DNA from 2 places in the Pseudalkalibacillus nanhaiensis genome. Region 2 is predicted to be linked to the other one. Evidence: riboswitches for the same ligand, from Rfam matches in the RefSeq annotation. Region 2 holds a riboswitch; the other holds the start of a gene.
The links. Region 2 has a riboswitch for glycine ahead of gcvT (glycine cleavage system aminomethyltransferase GcvT). Riboswitches for the same ligand answer to the same signal wherever they lie in the genome.
Positions count from the first base shown of each region.

Region 1 (10,065 bases), 1.1 Mb from region 2:
GGTCGACATAGAAATCAATTCCGGCTGCTTGGATGACGTCATCCCCTTTTCGTGACTCATCTTCAATCAGTTTGAATTTCATCATCGTCCCACATCCGCCCATCATCTCGGCATCAATGCGAAGGATTTTACCTTCCGCCAGTTTCAGCAGTTTCAGTTGATGCAGTGCTTTTTCCGTTACGGTCATCTGCATGTTCGTTTCCTCCTCGGAGTTGATCAACCAAACTAGACTTTGAAAACAGTCGTTCCTTCACCTTTTGGCCAGTCGGTGTGATCGCAAGTCCTCCCAAAGCCGTCTCTTTGAGGGCTCTTGGCATATCTTTACCTATATCATACATCGTATCAATCACTTCGTCACATGGAATGCGGCTTTCAATGCCCGCCAACCCCATATCTGCAGCTGAAAATGCAATCGACGTCCCGATGACATTCCGCTTTATGCAAGGCACCTCTACGAGCCCTGCAACTGGATCACATACAAGACCAAGAAGAGATTTCATTGCAATTGCTGTGGAATGGACGGCTTGTCGGGGAGATCCACCCTTCAATTCTACAATGGTGCCAGCTGCCATTGCTGTCGCAGAACCTACTTCTGCCTGACAGCCTCCTGCTGCGCCTGAAATGAAAGAGCGGTTCGCAATAATATACCCGAGCATACTTGCTGTAAACAAGCCCATGACAAGGTCATCGTCTTCCAAATCTGTGTTCTTTTGCAGCGAAAACAGCACACCAGGTAATATACCCGCTGCTCCAGCTGTCGGGGTGGCGACAATGACACCCATCCGTGCATTGGTTTCAGACGTCGCCATTGAACAGGCCATAGCATCACTAATGATTGAACCGGAGAGCATATCTCCCGCTTCAATATATTTCTTCATCTTCACGGCATCACCGCCTGAAATCCCGCTCGGTGCCTCGGATGCATCATTCAATCCATCCTGGACAGCACTTTGCATTTTCAAGAAGCGTTCTTTCATCATTTCGAAGATTTGTTCTCTTGAACGCCCTGATCTCACTTGTTCTTGATCAATCATTGCTTCAGCAATGGTTTTGTTTTCACGTTCACAATAATCGATTAAATCGATTGTTGATTGAATATCCATCGTATTCACCTCCACAATTATCGACCAACAGCTTCTGAGAAAGATTCTCTTAACTTTTTCAGGTCATCCGTCGTACTGATTGAAAAATCCGTCTTCTCGCTGTTCACACGGAAGATCTTCGAAAGGCCGCCTCCGACCGATGCGCCACCGACCACGATGGAGCGTCCATCCGCTTTGGCATGCACGATAGCAACATTCGGATGATCGAACTCCTCACATGAATCTGCAAAAGTAAAGTCATATGAAAGGTTGGCCTCCTCAGCCAATGCATAGGCATGCTTGATGCGTTCATCCTCTGTGTCGTATCCTAACAATCCGCCTAAGAGAGCTTTATCTGTTCCATGACCTTGATACGTTTCTGCAAATGAATCAAACAATTGGATTTCTACTTCTTCGGGCTCTTTCCCAAGCAATTCATAAACAACACGACCAATCCATACAGCACCAGCAGTATGAGAACTGGACGGACCGACCATAATTGGACCTATAATATCAAAACAACTGTTATATCCCATTTATCTAACGCCTCCTATCCGATAGGGAAACGATTATCACCAAACTCTTCCCTGTCATGAAAAACACGATTCATTTTTTGCGCGCAAAAAAAGGACAAAGAAGGTGATGTCACCTGCTCTGTCCTTTTTACCTGAGAGTTTATTACTTACTACCCCTTTGGTGGCTCTCGCGCTCTCCAGAGATGCGTCAGATCGTAGTTCGTTTACCTGAGAGATTTGCTCCAAGGCTTTTTGGAACTTGCTCCTTCGGTGTCGGTGTACGGCTTCCGACTCTCCCACGACCTTCATTCGCATATTCGATTCTTATTTCATTATGTCGGATTTTAGGTCGATTTGTCAAAAGTTTTCTGAAGGATACGTAATCGCTTACAACAAGGGACTGCCTAAGGTTAAGTGGACTGGCCGGTTATTGTTTATTGAACTGGTCCATGATCTGTTCAGCTAAATCGACCAAAATTTCCTTGTGCTTTTGTACATCATAGGTTTCCTGTTTATTCAAATACGTGATTGTGTACCAGATATCATTCTCGGTCCATTGAAGCATACTGCTTTCAAGAGATTGGTTCGTCTGAAAATGGCCGGTGCGTTGATCTGAAAATTTGACTGGGGTAGCTATTCCAGTTGGGAGTCTAGAACCTGTTGCATCCTCCGCTTCAACTGAAATCCAGCCTTCTAGAGGGTCATCGTTCAATACACTTTTCAACTTGACCCTGATCTCCTTACCGTCCTTTTCGTTCATATCAAGCAAATCGACTACTTCGAACGGACTACCATCAAAAGGTAGATTTTCTGGTAAAGGAAGTTCAAAAGGTAAAGCTTCAAGGGCTGCTTCTGTTGAAGGTGCTATATAAGCCGTTGTAAGAGGCATGTTGTCGGTATCCATCAAATGGGTCGCATCCTCCACTTCCTCTAACAGGTCCGTGTCTAATGTGGGTGGAAAATCATTTCCTGGAACAAAAACAAGATGATTCCAATGATACTCATGAAAACGACGGCATGGATCCACTTTCCCATCGTATTCCCCCTTAAATGGATAGGTTTAACCTATCCGCGCATTTTCTACATCACTTCTGGATAAAACCTTCTATCCCTTTACCATTCTCTGGAATGAGTACCATCTTACTATTAATAAAAAGATGAGACTGACTCTAATGTAAAGAGCCAGTCCCATTTGAACCTTTAAATATCAACAATAAAAGCAAACAGAGCCTTTTAATAAATAAAAAACACCCATTGAAGGTGTTTTTTTAATATGTATGGCTGGGCTAGCTGGATTCGAACCAGCGCATGACGGAGTCAAAGTCCGTTGCCTTACCGCTTGGCTATAGCCCAACAACATTTTTTATTATGAGAAGTTCACTCGATTTTATACGTTTATTTTACAATATTTCACCGTATTTTTCAAAATGTATGAGCTTAATTTTTCGAGGGGAAAGTAAGGAACGAGGTGATTGTAATGCAATGGATAGATGACTTATACGAGACATTCAAATATCATTTTTCAGCTGATGAAGAAGATATGTACCCAATCGTATATGGCGTATTAGAAGTGAAGAGTAAAGAGGAAATCTTCGAATTACTTGATGAACTGGCTCATGAAGATATGACTGAAATGGTGACACTATACGTACTTGATCGATTACAAAAAAAATTAGCCGAAGAAGGCATCGGTCGTGTGACGTTGGGTCAAGACTACACAGAAGATTACCTTCAATAGCTAATTTTTTAACCTTTCAATATGTACTTTTCTGTACCGTTTCGGAACTAACGTGTTTTGGTAGAACACAATAATCTAATAAATGGTTTCCTCTCGTACTTTTCCATAACCCAAAGCATCGAGTGCTTGTTGTAATGTCGTGTATATGTTCATATCTTTCAGTTCGATCCCTAAATTTACAGCAGTTATGGCTACGGCACTTCGGATTCCCGTAAAGAGTGATTTCACGCCTAACAAGCGAAGTGTCTTCACCAATTGAAAGAGATGATTTGCTACCATTGTATCCACTACGGCAACCCCGGATAAATCGATGATGATCCGGTCGAGCTTCAGTTCTTCACAACGTTCAATCGCTCGATCCTGAATAAGCTTCGCCCGGTTTGTATCAACCTCCCCGATGATCGGCAAGACGGCTACTCCATCAAATAAAGGTACGACGGGAACAGACAGTTCCAATACCGCCTCATGGTACTTTGCTGCAATTTCAATGTTATATTCGACAAAGCTTTTACTATATCCATATACAGCTTGGTCTAATATGACGTCCAGGCGATTGGCAATTACAATGATCTTGTCCAGTGAAAGATCTTCTTCCTCAGCAAATTCAGCAACATAAGACCAAAGCACTTTACGATAATATGGTGTTGTCCTTAACGATTCCGAGATCGGAGCTTCAACCACTACAGCTTGTTTACCTTTTTCAGCTCCCCAGCTGACGATTTCCCCGATATCATGTTCAATATCCTTATCTAAATAATCCCCGATGAGCTGGATGAGATCTAACGCTCTACTTAAAAGAGATTCCTCTGTAAAGAAATCATTTTCAGTATCGATATCCTGACTTCTCATGCTCACGATCTGTCCTGCAATTTCCACCTTATTGGCAATGATGGATTTGGCTAACCGTGTGATGTAATCGTTCTTTACCGCTTGATTTGACATCAAATCCCCCCATGTTCTTAATTATGCCGCATAACTACTTCGTTACCATCCACATATGTCCTTCAACCAATTTTTACTGAAGTGTCAGACACTTCAGCTGACCACTGATATGACGGGCTTCTTCCGAAGTGTCTGACACCTCAGCTGATCATTGATATGACGGGTTACTTTCAAAGTGTCTGACACTCCGAAGGAACTGAAGGCGTTCGTATGGATTTTTTATTAATAATCGGATGTTTTTATTTTTTATTTTCTATGACATCTTGAAGAAAAATCTTTTGGGAGAAGCCGCCCTTTTGTTCCTTCTTCTTTTTCCTTACGGTTTCAAGTTTTTCCACTGAGCAACCGTTGGCACCTGCTAACGAATAAATGACTTCAAGTACATCTGCAAGTTCCTCAATACGTTCCGTGCGCGTATTTGCTTGACGGTATTCTTCGAGCTCTTCGGCTGCTTTCACTTCTAACATCGTTTTGTAAACATCGTCGCTGAGTATTTCCGCTCTGTATTCATCCCCAGATTTTGCAATGATTTCAGGAATCCTATCCCTGACGAGCTTATTATAGACCCGCATGTTTCTGATCGCCCCCTCTAACTTCCTCCTTCTTTTTACGAAATTCTTGATGAAATGTTTCGTTTGTCCATCCTTTTTATGTATAATACTTTATCAATAATTCATAATCCTTCGTCTTTTCTATAGGAATTTGATGATTTATGGCAAATCGCTCAAGATCCTCATAAAGACCCGCTGGTTCAAAAAGGATGAGGCGAATTCGAAAAAAACCCTTAACCCGAATGATGGCACACTTTGATGACCAGCCCACACGCTTAAAGGAGATTTTCTCAATCTGTTCAGGCTGAAGTCTCTTCCTGAAAACAAGCAGCTTAATCCACCTCGTCTCAAAGGACACCTTATTCTCATACAGATGGAACTCGTATCTAAATAATACAAGGAAAAGATAACAACTTACAATCATGATCCGATAAGTTAAGCTGCTTTCAACAATAAAAAGAATTGCGAACAAAAACATGAACAAATACTCGTTCTTCCCTCTAGACTTATAAATCAATTCTCCACCTCTCTCCCATCTATGGTATATCTTTCTAAAGTATAACAGTCCTCTATTAAAAAGAGGACTGAAATCTCATTCCTAACACCATCTATGAATCTATGATAAAATTTTCCTAAAGGAGGGGTATTTTTTATGAAAACATTTGAAGAGAAGTTAGAACAGTATGCAGAACTAGTGGTCAAAATTGGTCTCAATATTCAAGAGGGACAACGACTATTGATCATGTCCCCGCTCGAGGCGAAAGATTTCACGAGAAAAGTGATGAAATATGCTTATGAGAACGGATGCAAGCACGTATTCGTCAACTGGCATGATTCCGAAACCTCCCGAGTACACCTCGAACAGGCACCGGAAGAAACACTGAAAAACAACCTGCAACAATGGGACATCGATAAATTCAACAGTTTGGTTGAGAACAACGATGCACTATTGAACATAACTGGTGATGATCCAAGTGCCTTTACAGGCGTTTCCCCTGAACGTCTCATGTGGGTCCAAAAGGATAAAGGAGAAAAGCTTGAAACCTTTTCAAAAGCACAGCTGAATGGCGACACGCATTGGGCGATCGCCGGCGTTCCTACTGCTGGTTGGGCAAAGAGCGTTTTTCCTGAAAAGAGTGAAGAAGAAGCGATTGAATCATTATGGGAGGCCATCTTCCAGACCGTCCGAATTGACCAGGAAGATCCTGTTAAAGCTTGGGAGGATCACGTCAAGTCACTGACTGAAAAAGTCGATTACCTTAATGAAAAACACTTCAAGTCCTTGCATTACAGATCGGAAGGAACTGATTTGAAGATTGATCTTCACCCTGATCATCTCTGGATTGGCGGTGGTCACACGTCAACATTCGGAACATCTTACATACCTAATCTTCCGACAGAAGAAGTGTTCACGACTCCTCATAAAAATGGTGTCAATGGTACTGTCTCCAGTAAGAAACCATTATCAGCCATGGGCAATATCATCGACAATTTCAGCCTGACATTTGAGGACGGTAAGGTTGTGGATTTCTCTGCTGAAAAAGGCTATGAGACACTGGAGCAATTGTTGAACATCGATGAAGGTATGAAATTCCTTGGGGAAGTAGCGCTCGTTCCTTATGATTCACCAATATCCAATTCGGGAATCATCTTCAACAATACGCTATATGATGAAAATGCGGCATGCCACCTGGCAATCGGAACCTCAATCACTATGTCTGTAAAAGACGTCGGCCATCTCAAGAAAGAAGAGCTTGAAGAAATCGGCGTGAACCAAAGCCGTGGTCATATCGATTTCATGATTGGTTCTGCAGACCTGGATATCACTGCTGAAACAAATGAAGGAGAAACGATCCAGCTCTTTAAAGATGGAAACTGGGCAATCTAGTTTTCATCTTAAGCGAAGAAGGGACCGGACCCTAAGATTAACACTTCTAGGTCCAATCCCTTCTTTTTTCATGCAAAATCGAATACTTCAATCTTGTTACTCTGATTCACTTGTACGATTTTCCCTTTTCCGAAGGTTCCTTTCTTCGCTTCATAATGACAATTCATACAATAGGAGTATGCGAGATCCGGTGGGTAACCTTCCTTCAACATTTGTTCAACGGATTGGATCTGTAAACAGTTTGGGCATTGGAAATACCATTTTCTTTTTTCCTGGCCATAACGATTAAGGCCGTGCGATTCCCACTCATTCACAGAGTACTGCAGCATCCTACGATCCACCTTCCTCCAACATAGTATGGTGTCCAAAAGAGTGACTGATCTCGTTTCATGATGTTTTCTATTTACATATTAGAAGATGATTATTAAATTCATTTAAATGATTGGTGTGTTTTCCATTACAGATAGGTAACCACTCGTATTTACGGAAAAAAGAGACAGCTACATCTGCTGTAGCTGTCTACACATCATCCCGTGGGTCTGATAAAAAAACGATTGAGCTTTAATGATGCTGAGCGTTTTCCTCTGTAAAAGCGTATGCACCGCTTGATTCCATGACGACGAATTGTTCAAAATCTCCTGATTCAACAGGAGTTCTTATTTGGTTGGATGTCCGATTCATCAAATGGCGGAATTGGGCCGTCCGATTAACCTTCAATTCCATCGCTGCCTTGCTTACATGCACAGGCAGACTCTTTTGATTACCCAGTAAGACATAACATCTTTCTGCATCGAGTGGTTGTATTTCTTTAATGTGATCATGGGAGAACCATAGACACGCCTCTGATTTAGGCGATTGAGTCGGGAACATATAAATACCTGTTCGATTGCAAATCATGATTGGGACCATCCGGTTGTAGTTCGTCAAATGGGTCGCACCCTCTACACGACCTTTATAGCTCGAACCATGGAACAAACAACTCTCATTAATAATCTGCAGCGGCTTTTTCTGGATAATCAATTCACGGTCTGTCTCGACGATTAATGAATGCAAGTGACCATGTACGTCATAGTGAGGCAAAATGACCATCGTTTCCCCGTTGATTAAATACTCCTCATACACAACTTTACCCACTTTCATCCCCCTCAAAAGATAATGTTTGAAGGTCTAAGATGCATCAACACTTATCAGACAACCCTCCTTCTTTCATCCTGAAACAAACATACCATATTATGACAAATTATTGTATAATTTTTTAACTATTTTGTATATTTTTCAATATATTGAAAAACACTCTATCATCGGAATAAGTCCAACCAGGATTAGCCGCTATTCTTCAACGCGAAAAAAAGGATGACCCGATACGATCGGATCATCCTTCCTTTTTATACGCTACAGGTCAAAACGAGCTGCATTCCGATTTTCCCCATTCTTCTAACCCCATGGTCTTCAAATCCACACTTCAGGTAAAGCTTCTGCGCAGCACGATTTCTCTCATTGACTGCCAAAACAATTTCCTGCACATCTGGAAAATGCACGTTGACGTAATCGGAGAGCTGTTCAAGTGCCAGCTTTGCAAATCCTTTTCCCTGATACTTTGTATCAATGGAAAAAGCAATCAACAAGAGACAGTGATTCTTGTCTGTGTAGTTTTTGACACGTTCTCCAGACTGTAAAACAAAGAATCCAATAGGCTTTCCTTCTGAAAGAATGACGACCGGGTTGCGGGACGCATCCTTACAGGCCATTTCAATCATCTCTTTTGGATAGGCGGTGAACTGTAATTGGTCTTCTGGTAAATAAAAGTCGTTAAGCTCCTGATCATAATCGGGTGAATATGGACATAAATCCACATCTGCGGATTGTTGAAACATACGATCCCACTCCAATTCATTATCCAAATAAGGTACCGATGAAGACGATGAAGGTCAGCACGACAGATAACGCACCCGTCATAAAAACGGTGGATACGGTCCTCGCACCTGACTTCCAATTGGTCACCCCTATTGTACCAAAGATACCGATTACAAAAGTAAATAATACAAGACCAAAGCTTAAACGATAATCAAGAAATGGTGGGAGTACATCTTCAAAAAACGCTTGTACCAAGAACAGCACGACACAAACTATCATCAGGATGAAGGAACAAACATTCAGAAAGATCCCCATAATCGCCTCCATTTTTGCGTCACTTTTCTTACATGTTATGTTCGTGTCAGACAGCAACAGTTCCTTTAGTTAATTAAAGCTATTTTCCGACAATCAATAGGTGAAAAAACGCTGGTTTTCAGAATAAAAAAAGATGTGGCCGACCTTTTGTCAGGTTCAACCACAAATTGTCATCTCCTCTTCTACTTGACCGCGTTCATAATCAAAATCGTGACTGTGATGATGCCGATTGTATACATCCCAAACTGGAGCATCAACCCAATTGCTTTCTCAGGTTTCATACCCAATACCCCTTTCAATTTGACCTTCTCAAACCAAAACCACAGCATCACAACTTTGTCTTTATCTATTAGGATGTCTGAATAAAGCTTGTCTCAAACGGTCAAAAAATTAATTTTTCAATGTATCTTTTCACTTATCATCGGTCGTTCCATTCTACAAAGGGTGTTGACATTGAGAACGTCTCTCAATTATATTGTTGATAATGATAATTGTTATCAATTAAACAATCCAACATAGAAAGAGTGATTACAATGAAACGCGTACTAATCCTTTTTGCCAGCATGTCTGGAAATACTGAAGAAATGGCAGATATTATTGAAAGAGGTTTGGACAGTGATCATATTGAAATCGTCAAAAAGCAGATCGATATTGATCCGATTACAACTCATGAACTGAAGGATTATGATGGCCTCTTATTTGGTTCCTACACTTGGGGAGATGGAGACTTGCCGGATGAACTCGAAGATTTTTATGATGAACTGGAAGATTTGAACCTGGCTGGATTAAGTGCTGCAACATTCGGTTCTTGTGATTCCGCTTATCCTCAATATGGTGCAGCTGTCGATATTTTACGCGATAAGCTTTTCGAGCTTGGGGCTGAAATCGTTTTGGATGGATTGAAAGTCGAACTTACTCCTGATGAAGAAGATGTAAAGGCATGCCTCAAGTTTGGCAGGTCCTTTGCTGAACACTTGCTTCATCAACCTTCTTATTCCTGATATTTTCATCGATAGGTATATGGTCTGACTTAGAGCAAATTAGTCATAATCCTCGCCCTATGAAATACATTCGTAAATGAAGAGGGGTGGAGGAAGATGCGACAAAACCCTATTAATGATCGGGACGTAACACCTACCTATCCTGGAGATATGTTGACCATCATAAAACATGGACTGAA
Region 1 is NZ_CP143541.1:1,180,652-1,190,716, reverse strand. It holds gene V1497_RS06215 (iron-sulfur cluster biosynthesis family protein) at 1-193, opposite strand, end outside; gene sdaAA (L-serine ammonia-lyase, iron-sulfur-dependent, subunit alpha) at 129-1,103, opposite strand; gene sdaAB (L-serine ammonia-lyase, iron-sulfur-dependent subunit beta) at 1,121-1,618, opposite strand; glycine riboswitch at 1,804-1,906, opposite strand; gene V1497_RS06200 (hypothetical protein) at 2,025-2,504, opposite strand; tRNA gene V1497_RS06195 (tRNA-Gln) at 2,876-2,950, opposite strand; gene V1497_RS06190 (DUF6154 family protein) at 3,075-3,335, shown strand; gene V1497_RS06185 (STAS domain-containing protein) at 3,411-4,277, opposite strand; gene V1497_RS06180 (nucleoside triphosphate pyrophosphohydrolase) at 4,517-4,849, opposite strand; gene V1497_RS06175 (aminopeptidase) at 5,481-6,716, shown strand; gene V1497_RS06170 (VVA0879 family protein) at 6,785-7,045, opposite strand; gene V1497_RS06165 (competence protein ComK) at 7,278-7,850, opposite strand; gene V1497_RS06160 (GNAT family N-acetyltransferase) at 8,102-8,590, opposite strand; gene V1497_RS06155 (hypothetical protein) at 8,610-8,885, opposite strand; gene V1497_RS06150 (flavodoxin) at 9,419-9,886, shown strand; gene V1497_RS06145 (flavin monoamine oxidase family protein) at 9,983-10,065, shown strand, end outside.
Region 1: it holds a riboswitch for glycine, as region 2 does, so the genes downstream of both, sdaAB (L-serine ammonia-lyase, iron-sulfur-dependent subunit beta) here and gcvT (glycine cleavage system aminomethyltransferase GcvT) in region 2, are expected to answer to the same signal.

Region 2 (10,065 bases):
GGTCTCGACGGGGTTAGTGTTCGAATACAGCAGCAACGGTACGATCAAGAAGGGTGGCACGATCTTGCTCCGTTCAAAGAAAAAGATGTACAAGATCGTCTTTCTTTTAGGGAAGGGACGATTTTACATTGAACAATTGTAAAGGGTTCGTGCTTTTCGATGCGATGCTCGGTTTAAGTCTGTTCATGTTCACCGTCCTGTATGTCGTTCCGGAACTGATTGAGGTGTACAAAGAGCGGACGTCGGTCAGCGAACGAGCTTTTGCTGTAGAGCAGTGCCATAATCTGCTTCAGGAGTGGATTGTGCTAGGAAAGGAGCCGGACCAACCGACACTTACAGGTGAAAACGGCAATGTTTATTCGATTCATTGGACGCATGAGGAGGAAATCATGGAGATTTGTATAGATTGGAATGGAGCGAATGGACGGGTCGATTCCGTTTGTGGAAAAGCGAAATGAAAAGGGCTATACGTTACTCGAGTGCCTGCTTTCCTTATTCATGTGCATGGCGCTCATCAGTTTGATGCCGGGTTTATTTCAAGTCATTTTTTCAACCGACGAGCAAGCCTTAAAGCATCAAGAGGTGGCCTTGTTTTTTCAGCAAGCTGATAAAGAAATTCAAGGATCCGCTTCAGCAGCTATTTTCGGAGAGACGTTATATTTGACCCAACAGGATGAACGGGTCGTCACTTATGAACGGATTGGGACAAGGGTGGTGAGGAAAGTGGATGGAAAGGGCTATGAAATCATCCTTCTAGATGTAACGAGCTTCAAGGCTGAAGTGAAGGAGGAAATGGTGGAGCTCCGACTCGATATGGGAGGGCGCACCTTCATGTATAACTCCATCCTCATGCTGCCATTGATGAACAGATGAACCAAAACGGCTATATGACAGCACTTTCGGTCATGGTTTCGTTGATCCTCACTTCGGTCCTGCTTTACAATATTCAGCTTTTGAAAAGTGAACGTGCGTTTATCGAGGAAAGAATCGCTTGGTTTCAGGTGGATGTTATTTTACAATTAGCGAGAGAAGATCTGTTGAGTGAGTTGAGAGCTGAAGCATTACAGCGCGATGATACCGGAACGCTTATGTATGATAGCGGATTGGTGCGTTTTTCCGTGTCCAGCTATGATCCAAACACGTATGTCGTCCGTTTAGAAGCCGAGCTTGATGACATTGGTAAAGGTACAGGTTTCTTGTATTATGATTATGTAAACAAACGGGTTCTAAAATGGGTGGTGATTTGATGAAAACAATTTATCTGACAGGCTTCATGGGTGCTGGAAAAACGACAATTGGAAAAGCGCTTGCGGAACGGATGAAAGTCGAGGTTATCGATCTGGACGATTATATTGAAGAAAAACATAACATGGACATTCCGTCGATTTTTCAGCAAAAGGGCGAATCTTATTTCAGGGATGAAGAACAGCAAGCTCTTGAAGAGGTTCCGAAGCACGATGTGATCATCACAACGGGTGGTGGTGCCGTGTTAAGGGAAGCGAACCGGGCATATATGAAGGAACATGGCTACATCATTAACCTGGAAGCCGATGTTGAGACGATTTATGAACGGATTTCAGAGCGAGATAATCGCCCGTTGGCAAAAGGAAAATCGAAAGCGGAAATGGCACAGCTGCTCGAAAAGCGTCAACCCTTTTATCGAGAAGGGCATTTAACGGTAAAGACCGATGATAAACCGATCGATGAGATTGTGGAAGAAATTATTCAATGGATAAAACAGACGGAGTTTGACGAGAATGAGTAATAAAAACGGGTGATCACCATGTCGTTGAACGACCTTGTGAAATTCTTGACGCAGCAATTCGTCAAATATGTCGATCAGCCGAAGGAAGACCGCATGCAGAAGAAGAAGGAGCGGAAAGTAGAAAAAGCGCCTCCCTCTGTGAAATGGTTCGGCCTCGTCCCAATGGCGATTTCCATGCTGATCAAGCGGAAATAAAAAAGGATTGACCTCGAGGTCGATCCTTTTTCCGTTCGATTAGGCTTCTGCTTTTTTCGCTTTCATTTGTTTTTTGATGCGAAAGGCTTGTACAAATGAATAGGCACCGCACAAGAGACCGACGATGAAGAAAAGACGTGTGAAAATCTGGCCGCCTTCAGTCGGCGAATTCACGATCAGACCGGCACATGCTAAAAGGATCAGACTCAGTACGGCAAAGCCAATACTTGAAGCACGTCCACTTAAATAATGGTGAGCAAGCACAACGAAGATATAGATAAGGCTAATGGCCATTAATAACGGAAACGTCGGTTGAAATTTAGCCGCATATACGAAGAAATCGATCGGATAAAGATCGCCCTTCTGGACGACTTCCTCATTCATCATTTGCGAGAACGGTGCCGAATGCTTCCATTCCGATGGATGCTCAAGCAACGCACTCCCCTCATACCAGGCAACTGCTGAAGAAAAGAAAAATAAAAGCAACGCAAAAACAATCTGAATGATCAAGCTCATTGACCCATCCCCTCTCCTAAATCCACTTCAAGTCTACCATAAATTGCAATCATAGAGAGAGGTGTCTTTTGTAAGGTGAGAGGCTATTCGTCCCTATGAGGAGCAAAAGTCGCGTTGATGGTAACGAACAGCACCTAACAAAAAAGAGGATGAACCCGTAACCGAGTCATCCTCCACAATACCCCTCTTCTAATTCATCATCGTGTCGTTGGAGACGTAGAACATGCCGCCGTTGATGATTTCGACGATCACTTTCGGTTCGTAGAGGTCCCGAAGCGCTTGTTTTTCCACATGGTAGCTTTCCGGAAGCTCTTCGACATCCTGATAAAAGTGATCAAGTAATTCATCATCCTCCTGCCAGCGTTTCCGTGCATCGATCGACCATTGCGGATCGTCGGATTGGATGACCTGCTCGAGGTAGGCTTCAATCCGCTTTACACCGCTCACAGGCTTGATCAACGTACTCATCGTGTAGCAGTAATCAGGGATTTTCGGAGTCAGTGCCTTCTGTTCAAGCACCGATTGGAAGTCACTGACCATCATCCCGTTTATCAGATTCAACCCGATCGAGTGAAGGAAATCCTTTTTCCGGTCACATTGATAGGAAACCTTGACGTTCAAGCCAAGCCAAGGGACGAGGGGGACATAGCCGCTGTTCCCCTGTTGGACATTTTCATAAAGCCGGATGTAGGACCCGAGTTTTCTCGTGGATTGAAAAATTTGGTGCAGTCTCGGTGAGCCGAAATGGACGAATTCCCCGTCTTCACCTTCGACCTGCTCGGTGACCAGCTTCAGCTTCATCGGATTCGGTTCGGCACCGGTCAACTGTTGATAATGCCAGTAGAACGGCCGGTTCATCAAATGTTTATCGAGCTCGATCGTCAATTGGACGTGAAGAAGGTGATTGTGTCTTTCAAGCAACTCACATTCATTCGCTTTGAAGTAGTTTTCTAGAAAATTATGAATGTCCTTCTGAAGCAAGGGAATCGCCCTCCTCATTCGAATAGGTCAATAACGAAGTCAGATTGTCCATCTTGATCCTCACTTCTCCGTCGGTTTCAGAATCATAGAAAATGTCCCGGATGTGTTGTTCAATGTTTTTCATCCCAACACGGGATAAAATTTCATCCAAATCTCCGATGACGTTTTCAAACAAATTGATCTTTTCATAGAGTAAGCGCAGGATATGTTCTTCAATTGTGTTTTCAGTAGCAAAATTGTAGATATGAACATCGTGTTCCTGACCGATCCGGTGGACACGGCCGATCCGCTGCTCGATCCGCATTGGATTCCATGGCAAGTCATAGTTGATGATGTGCTGACAAAATTGGAGGTTGATTCCCTCGCCGCCAGCTTCGGTCGCAATCAACACCTTCGCATGATTTTTGAACAGGTGCGTCATCCAATCCTTCTTGTTCCGTTTGAATCCTCCACGGAATGGAACGGAGCTGATTCCGTGCTGCTTTAAGTACCATTGCAAATACAATTGTGTCGCCCGGTACTCGGTGAAGATGATCACTTTGTCATCGATCGACTGGATGATTTCTAGCGCTTTTTCCGCCTTGGAATTCCGATCGACATTTTCAATCTCCTCCATGAGGGAAAGTGCCGATTCGCGAGCCGCATCGCTGATCCCTTCTTTTTCCGACATCGCCTTCAAGGTTAGGAAAACAGCTTCACGACTGCTGCACACCTCCCGTTGCAACGTGATGGTCGAAAACGCATGCTGCTGCCCGAGTGCTGTATTTTTCCGTGTATTGGTAATCCGGTCATAAAGCGTTCGTTCGCTTGGGGACAGGGTGATTGGAATCGTTTTGACGATCCGCTTCGGCCATTTGAGACCGGTATCCTCCCGACGGTTCCGGACCATTACTTTGTTGATCAGCTGCTTCAGCTTTTCCTCGTTTTGAACATCGTATTTGCCGGATCGATAAGCTTCATCAAAATATTCTTCGTTTCCGAGATGCCCCGGCTTCAAGAGCGAAACGAGGTTGAAGACTTCTTCAACCCGGTTCTGGATCGGTGTTGCTGTAAGAAGGAGACAATATTTCTTCTTCAAGTGCTGGACGAATTCATAGTTTTTCGTTTTCTTGTTTTTCAGCTTATGGGCTTCATCAATAATGATAAGGTCATAATCCTGGTTCAAGACGATATCCCGATGCGGGCTTCGCTTGGCCGTGTCGATCGATGACACGACAACATCACATTGCTCCCACACATAGGCCTTTTTCTGAGGAACCGCAGGGATGAGGAATTTCGAGTTCAGCTCATGGGTCCATTGAAGGACGAGTGAAGCTGGCACAAGGACGAGAATTTTCTTCGCAAGTCCTCGGATCATGTATTCTTTCATGATTAGCCCGGCTTCAATCGTTTTCCCTAAACCTACTTCGTCTGCCAGAATTCCTTTTCCGTTCATGTCCTCGATGACCTTCCTTGCTACCTCCAACTGGTGGGGGAGGATCTGGACATGTGGAATATGCCTCGGTGCCTGTAAGCCGAGAAATTCAGGGATGATCAAGCTCTTTTCTGCTTCCAATGCAAGTTTATAAAGCTCCCAATTCGCCCATGGACCATCCTCGTCCAAGCGTTTAAGGAAATCTTGAGTCCAGGATTGATCATGATGGATAGTAAACGTCATACACGAAAACCCTTTCCGAATGTAAAATGAAGTACATGAACGAACATTCAAAATATGGAACTATGTATTGTTCGTTTATATGAAAAAATAGAACGCTTTCATAGAAAAGATAATTGTCATTTTACGTAGTTCGATGATAAGATAGAACTAGTTTCATACTTAGTATGAACAAGCTGACTTAGAAATATAATTGCTGCAATCGATTTGCTGTTAACAGCCGGAATTTTCGGCTTGCTTCAATCACATATTTGCGAATGAGAACAAGGGGAGAGTCTACTGTCGAAAGTAGCGCCGAAGGAGCAAGCTGATGCGAATCTCTCAGGCAAGCGGACTCTTGTTTGACGCAACTCTGGAGAGTGTTCCTTACGAGGAGCCACCAAAGGGGACATTCGCAGGTCGTATGAACTGCGATAAACTTTCAGGTATCAAGGACAGAGGGACTTTCGAGTCTTCTTTGTCTTTTCTTTTTGCATGAAAATTTTTAATATTTGCTTAAAAAAGCCAAATCTAGCAGCAGATTAACGAAGAATGAAATAGAAGGAGAGATGCACATGTCAACTTTACTTCGAACGCCATTATTTGAACTCTATAAAGAATATGGAGCGAAGGTGATCGACTTTGGCGGCTGGGAGCTTCCAGTCCAATTTTCAAGCATTAAAGAGGAGCATGAGGCGGTCCGTACGAAAGCTGGACTCTTCGATGTTTCCCACATGGGTGAAATCACGGTCAAAGGTCCGGATGCAGAAGACTATCTTCAATATGTACTCACGAATGATGTCTCCAAATTGAACGATGGCGGTGCCCAGTATACGGCAATGTGCTATGAGGATGGAGGCACGGTGGACGATCTTCTCGTCTACAAGCGTGCGGATGAAGATTATCTTCTCGTCGTGAACGCAGCCAATACGGAAAAAGATTTTGACTGGATGCTGAAAAACAAAAAAGGCGACGTTGAAATCAAAAACATTTCAGATGATGTAGCCCAGCTCGCTCTTCAAGGTCCATTGGCAGAACAAGTCCTTCAAAAGCTGACGGACTACGATCTTTCACAAATCGGATTCTTCAAATTTGCGGAAGACGTTGAGTTGGACGGAACGAAGGCGCTTGTTTCACGCACAGGTTATACAGGGGAAGATGGCTTTGAGATCTATTGTGACGCAGAAGATGCGGCAACGCTCTGGAAAACGATTTTAGAGACAGGAAAAGAAGACGGCGTGCTTCCGATCGGTCTCGGTGCGCGTGACACGTTACGCTTTGAAGCGCGTCTTGCTCTTTACGGACAAGAGTTGACGTCCGAAATCTCTCCATTGGAAGCTGGAATCGGCTTTGCAGTCAAGCTGAAAAAGGAAGCGGACTTCATCGGGAAGGAAGCGTTGATCAAGCAGAAGGAAGAAGGGCTTAAGCGTAAGCTCGTCGGAATCGAAATGATCGACAAAGGGATTCCACGTACGCACTATGAAGTGTTCAAAAATGATGAAAAGATCGGTGAAGTGACGACGGGAACACAGTCTCCGACGTTAGGCAAGAACCTTGGACTTGCCATCATTGATACCCAATATACGGAGCTCGGAACGGAAGTTGAGGTTCAGGTCCGTAAACGCAGACTAAAAGCACAGGTTGTTAAAACACCTTTCTATAAACGTTAACCATAAGGGGGAATGAACGGTGAAATTTCGTTACTTACCAATGACTGAACAAGACGAAAAAGAGATGCTCGCTGAAATCGGCATTGACTCGATTGATGAGCTTTTTGAAGATATCCCTGAGAATGTAAGATTCAAAGGCGATTTGAATATTTCTGAAGCGATCCCTGAGCCGGATCTGATGAAGAAGATGACGAAGCTTGCAGCTAAGAACGTGAATACGAAGGACTACGCGTCTTTCCTAGGTGCAGGGGTTTATGATCATTACATCCCTTCCATCGTGAATCACGTCATTTCACGCTCTGAATTTTATACAGCTTATACGCCTTACCAGCCGGAAATCTCTCAAGGTGAGCTTCAAGCGATTTTTGAATTCCAAACGATGATTTGTGAGCTTACAGGGATGGAAGTTGCGAACTCGTCCATGTACGATGGCCAGACAGCGCTTGCTGAAGCGGCTTTCCTAAGTGCAGCACAAACACGTAAGAACAAAGTAATCGTATCGAAGAGCGTACACCCTGAAGCGTTAAGTGTCCTTCATACGTATGCAAAGGGACCGAACCTCGAGGTCGTTGAGATCGAAGCAACGAACGGCACGACGGACCTTGAAGCCCTGAAAGCAGCGGTGGATGGGGATACAGCGTGTGTCATCGTGCAGTATCCGAACTTTTTCGGACAAATCGAGCCATTGAAGGAAATTGAAGAGATCGTCCATCAAGAAAAAGCGATGTTCGTCGTTTCCAGCAATCCACTTTCTCTTGGAGCGTTGACACCTCCTGGTAAGTTCGGTGCAGACATCGTGATTGGTGATGCTCAGCCATTCGGTATCCCAGCAGCATTTGGTGGACCACACTGCGGTTATTTTGCGACGACGAAAAAATTGATGCGTAAGGTTCCAGGACGTCTTGTCGGACAAACGACAGATGAAGAAGGACAACGTGGATTCGTTCTGACGTTGCAAGCGCGCGAACAGCATATCCGTCGTGACAAAGCGACTTCCAACATCTGTTCCAACCAGGCATTGAATGCATTGGCTGCTTCTGTTGCGATGACAGCCCTCGGTAAAAAAGGAATCAAAGAGATCGCGATTCAAAACCTACAAAAAGCACACTATGCGAAGAAGAAGCTTGAAGAGAACGGTCTTGACGTTCACTTCCAGGGCAAATTCTTCAACGAGCTTGTCGTTAAGGTGTCGAAGCCTGTGAGCGAAATCAACAAGTCGCTTCTTGAAAAAGGCTTCATCGGCGGATACGACTTAGGGCAATATCACCCTGAGCTTGACCAGCATATGCTCGTTGCCGTGACGGAGCAACGTACGAAAGAGGAAATTGACACATTTGCTAAAGAATTGGGGGGAGTCCAATGAGTCACGAAAAGGATCAAGCACTCATTTTTGAATTATCGAAACCTGGACGAAAAGGATACAGCCTATCGGAACTCGATGTTCCTGAAACTCCCATTGAAGAAATGTTAGATGCGGATTATATCCGTGAAGAAGAGCCTGATCTACCAGAGGTTTCCGAGCTTCAGATTATGCGCCACTATACAGCGCTATCGAAGCGGAACCACGGCGTAGACTCTGGATTCTATCCGTTAGGTTCTTGTACGATGAAGTACAACCCGAAAATCAACGAAGATGTGGCGCGCATTCCTGGATTCGCACACATCCATCCGTATCAGGACGAGGATACGGTCCAAGGTGCGATGGAAATGCTTTACGACCTGCAAACGTCCCTTGAAGAAATCACAGGTATGGATGAGGTTACCCTTCAACCAGCTGCAGGTGCACACGGTGAGTGGACTGGATTGATGATGATCCGGGCTTATCATGAAAAGAATGGTGATCACCACCGTACGAAGGTCATCGTTCCTGACTCAGCGCACGGAACGAACCCTGCATCCGCAGTTGTCGCAGGATTTGAAGCGGTCACGGTTAAATCTGACGAAAACGGTCTCGTCGACTTGGAAGACTTGAAGCGTGTTGTCGGGGATGACACAGCGGCCTTGATGCTGACGAACCCGAACACATTGGGGCTTTTTGAAGAGCATATTCTTGATATGGCACGCATCATCCACGAAGCTGGCGGTAAGCTGTACTATGACGGCGCGAACATGAACGCCATCATGGGACGTACGCGGCCTGGGGATATGGGCTTTGACGTCGTTCACTTGAATCTTCATAAAACCTTTACCGGACCACATGGCGGTGGAGGTCCAGGATCTGGTCCTGTCGGCGTGAAGGAGGACTTGAAACCATTCCTTCCGAAGCCGATCTTGAAGAAAACAGAAGAAGGCTATGTGTTCGATTACAATGTGCCGGATTCCATTGGTCGAGTGAAGCCATTCTACGGCAACTTCGGCATCAATGTCCGTGCTTACACGTACATTCTCACGATGGGCCGTGAAGGCTTGAAGAAGGTCAGTGACTATGCTGTCTTGAATGCGAACTACATGATGCGTAAGCTTGCGCCTCACTTCGAGCTTCCATACGAGCAGCATTGTAAGCACGAATTCGTTATCTCCGGTAAGCGTCAGAAGAAGCTTGGCGTCCGTACGCTCGATATGGCAAAACGTCTTCTTGATTTCGGTTATCACCCGCCGACCATCTACTTCCCGCTTAATGTAGAGGAATGTATGATGATCGAGCCGACGGAAACGGAATCGAAGGAAACATTGGACGAATTCATTGAAGCGATGATCCAAATCGCGAAGGAAGCAGAAGAGTCTCCAGAGGTTGTCCAACAAGCGCCTCACAACACCATCATCAAACGGATGGACGAGACAACTGCCGCACGTAAACCGATCCTTCGTTACCAAAAACAATAATAAGATGATAGACAAAACCCTCACCAGGCAGCTGGTGGGGGTTTATTTTTTTGCAAGCGAATAAAGAAGGATGGTCGGAATATTTGTTGAAATTTAGAGTAATAGATTGCTGTTCATTATTCAGTGAAAGGGCAAGGAAACTGCAGAGAAGCTTTAGAATCTCATCTTTGGGAGTGATATCATGTGGAACAAGACAAGACTATCAACTCTTTTCGGCGTCGAATACCCTATTATTCAAGCACCCATGGCAGGTGGTCCAACAACTCCTGAACTAGTCTCTGAGGTAAGTAATGAAGGAGGACTGGGGATTATTGGTGCTGGATACTTTACTGCAGAGAAGTTAACGAGTTCTATACAAGAAGTGAAGAAACGTACGAATAAGCCATTTGGGGTCAACTTATTTGTTGTAAAAGAGCAGTTTGTGTCGGAAACAGATCTTCGTAAGAGCTTTGAATCTCTTGGGCCTTTTCGTGAAAAGTTGA
Region 2 is NZ_CP143541.1:2,268,882-2,278,946, reverse strand. It holds gene comGD (competence type IV pilus minor pilin ComGD) at 1-142, shown strand, start outside; gene V1497_RS11940 (hypothetical protein) at 129-458, shown strand; gene comGF (competence type IV pilus minor pilin ComGF) at 421-873, shown strand; gene comGG (competence type IV pilus minor pilin ComGG) at 870-1,247, shown strand; gene V1497_RS11925 (shikimate kinase) at 1,247-1,765, shown strand; gene V1497_RS11920 (YqzE family protein) at 1,784-1,960, shown strand; gene V1497_RS11915 (YjdJ family protein) at 2,000-2,476, opposite strand; gene V1497_RS11910 (YqhG family protein) at 2,666-3,457, opposite strand; gene V1497_RS11905 (DEAD/DEAH box helicase) at 3,435-5,114, opposite strand; glycine riboswitch at 5,369-5,458, shown strand; gene gcvT (glycine cleavage system aminomethyltransferase GcvT) at 5,666-6,760, shown strand; gene gcvPA (aminomethyl-transferring glycine dehydrogenase subunit GcvPA) at 6,780-8,123, shown strand; gene gcvPB (aminomethyl-transferring glycine dehydrogenase subunit GcvPB) at 8,120-9,583, shown strand; gene V1497_RS11885 (nitronate monooxygenase) at 9,765-10,065, shown strand, end outside.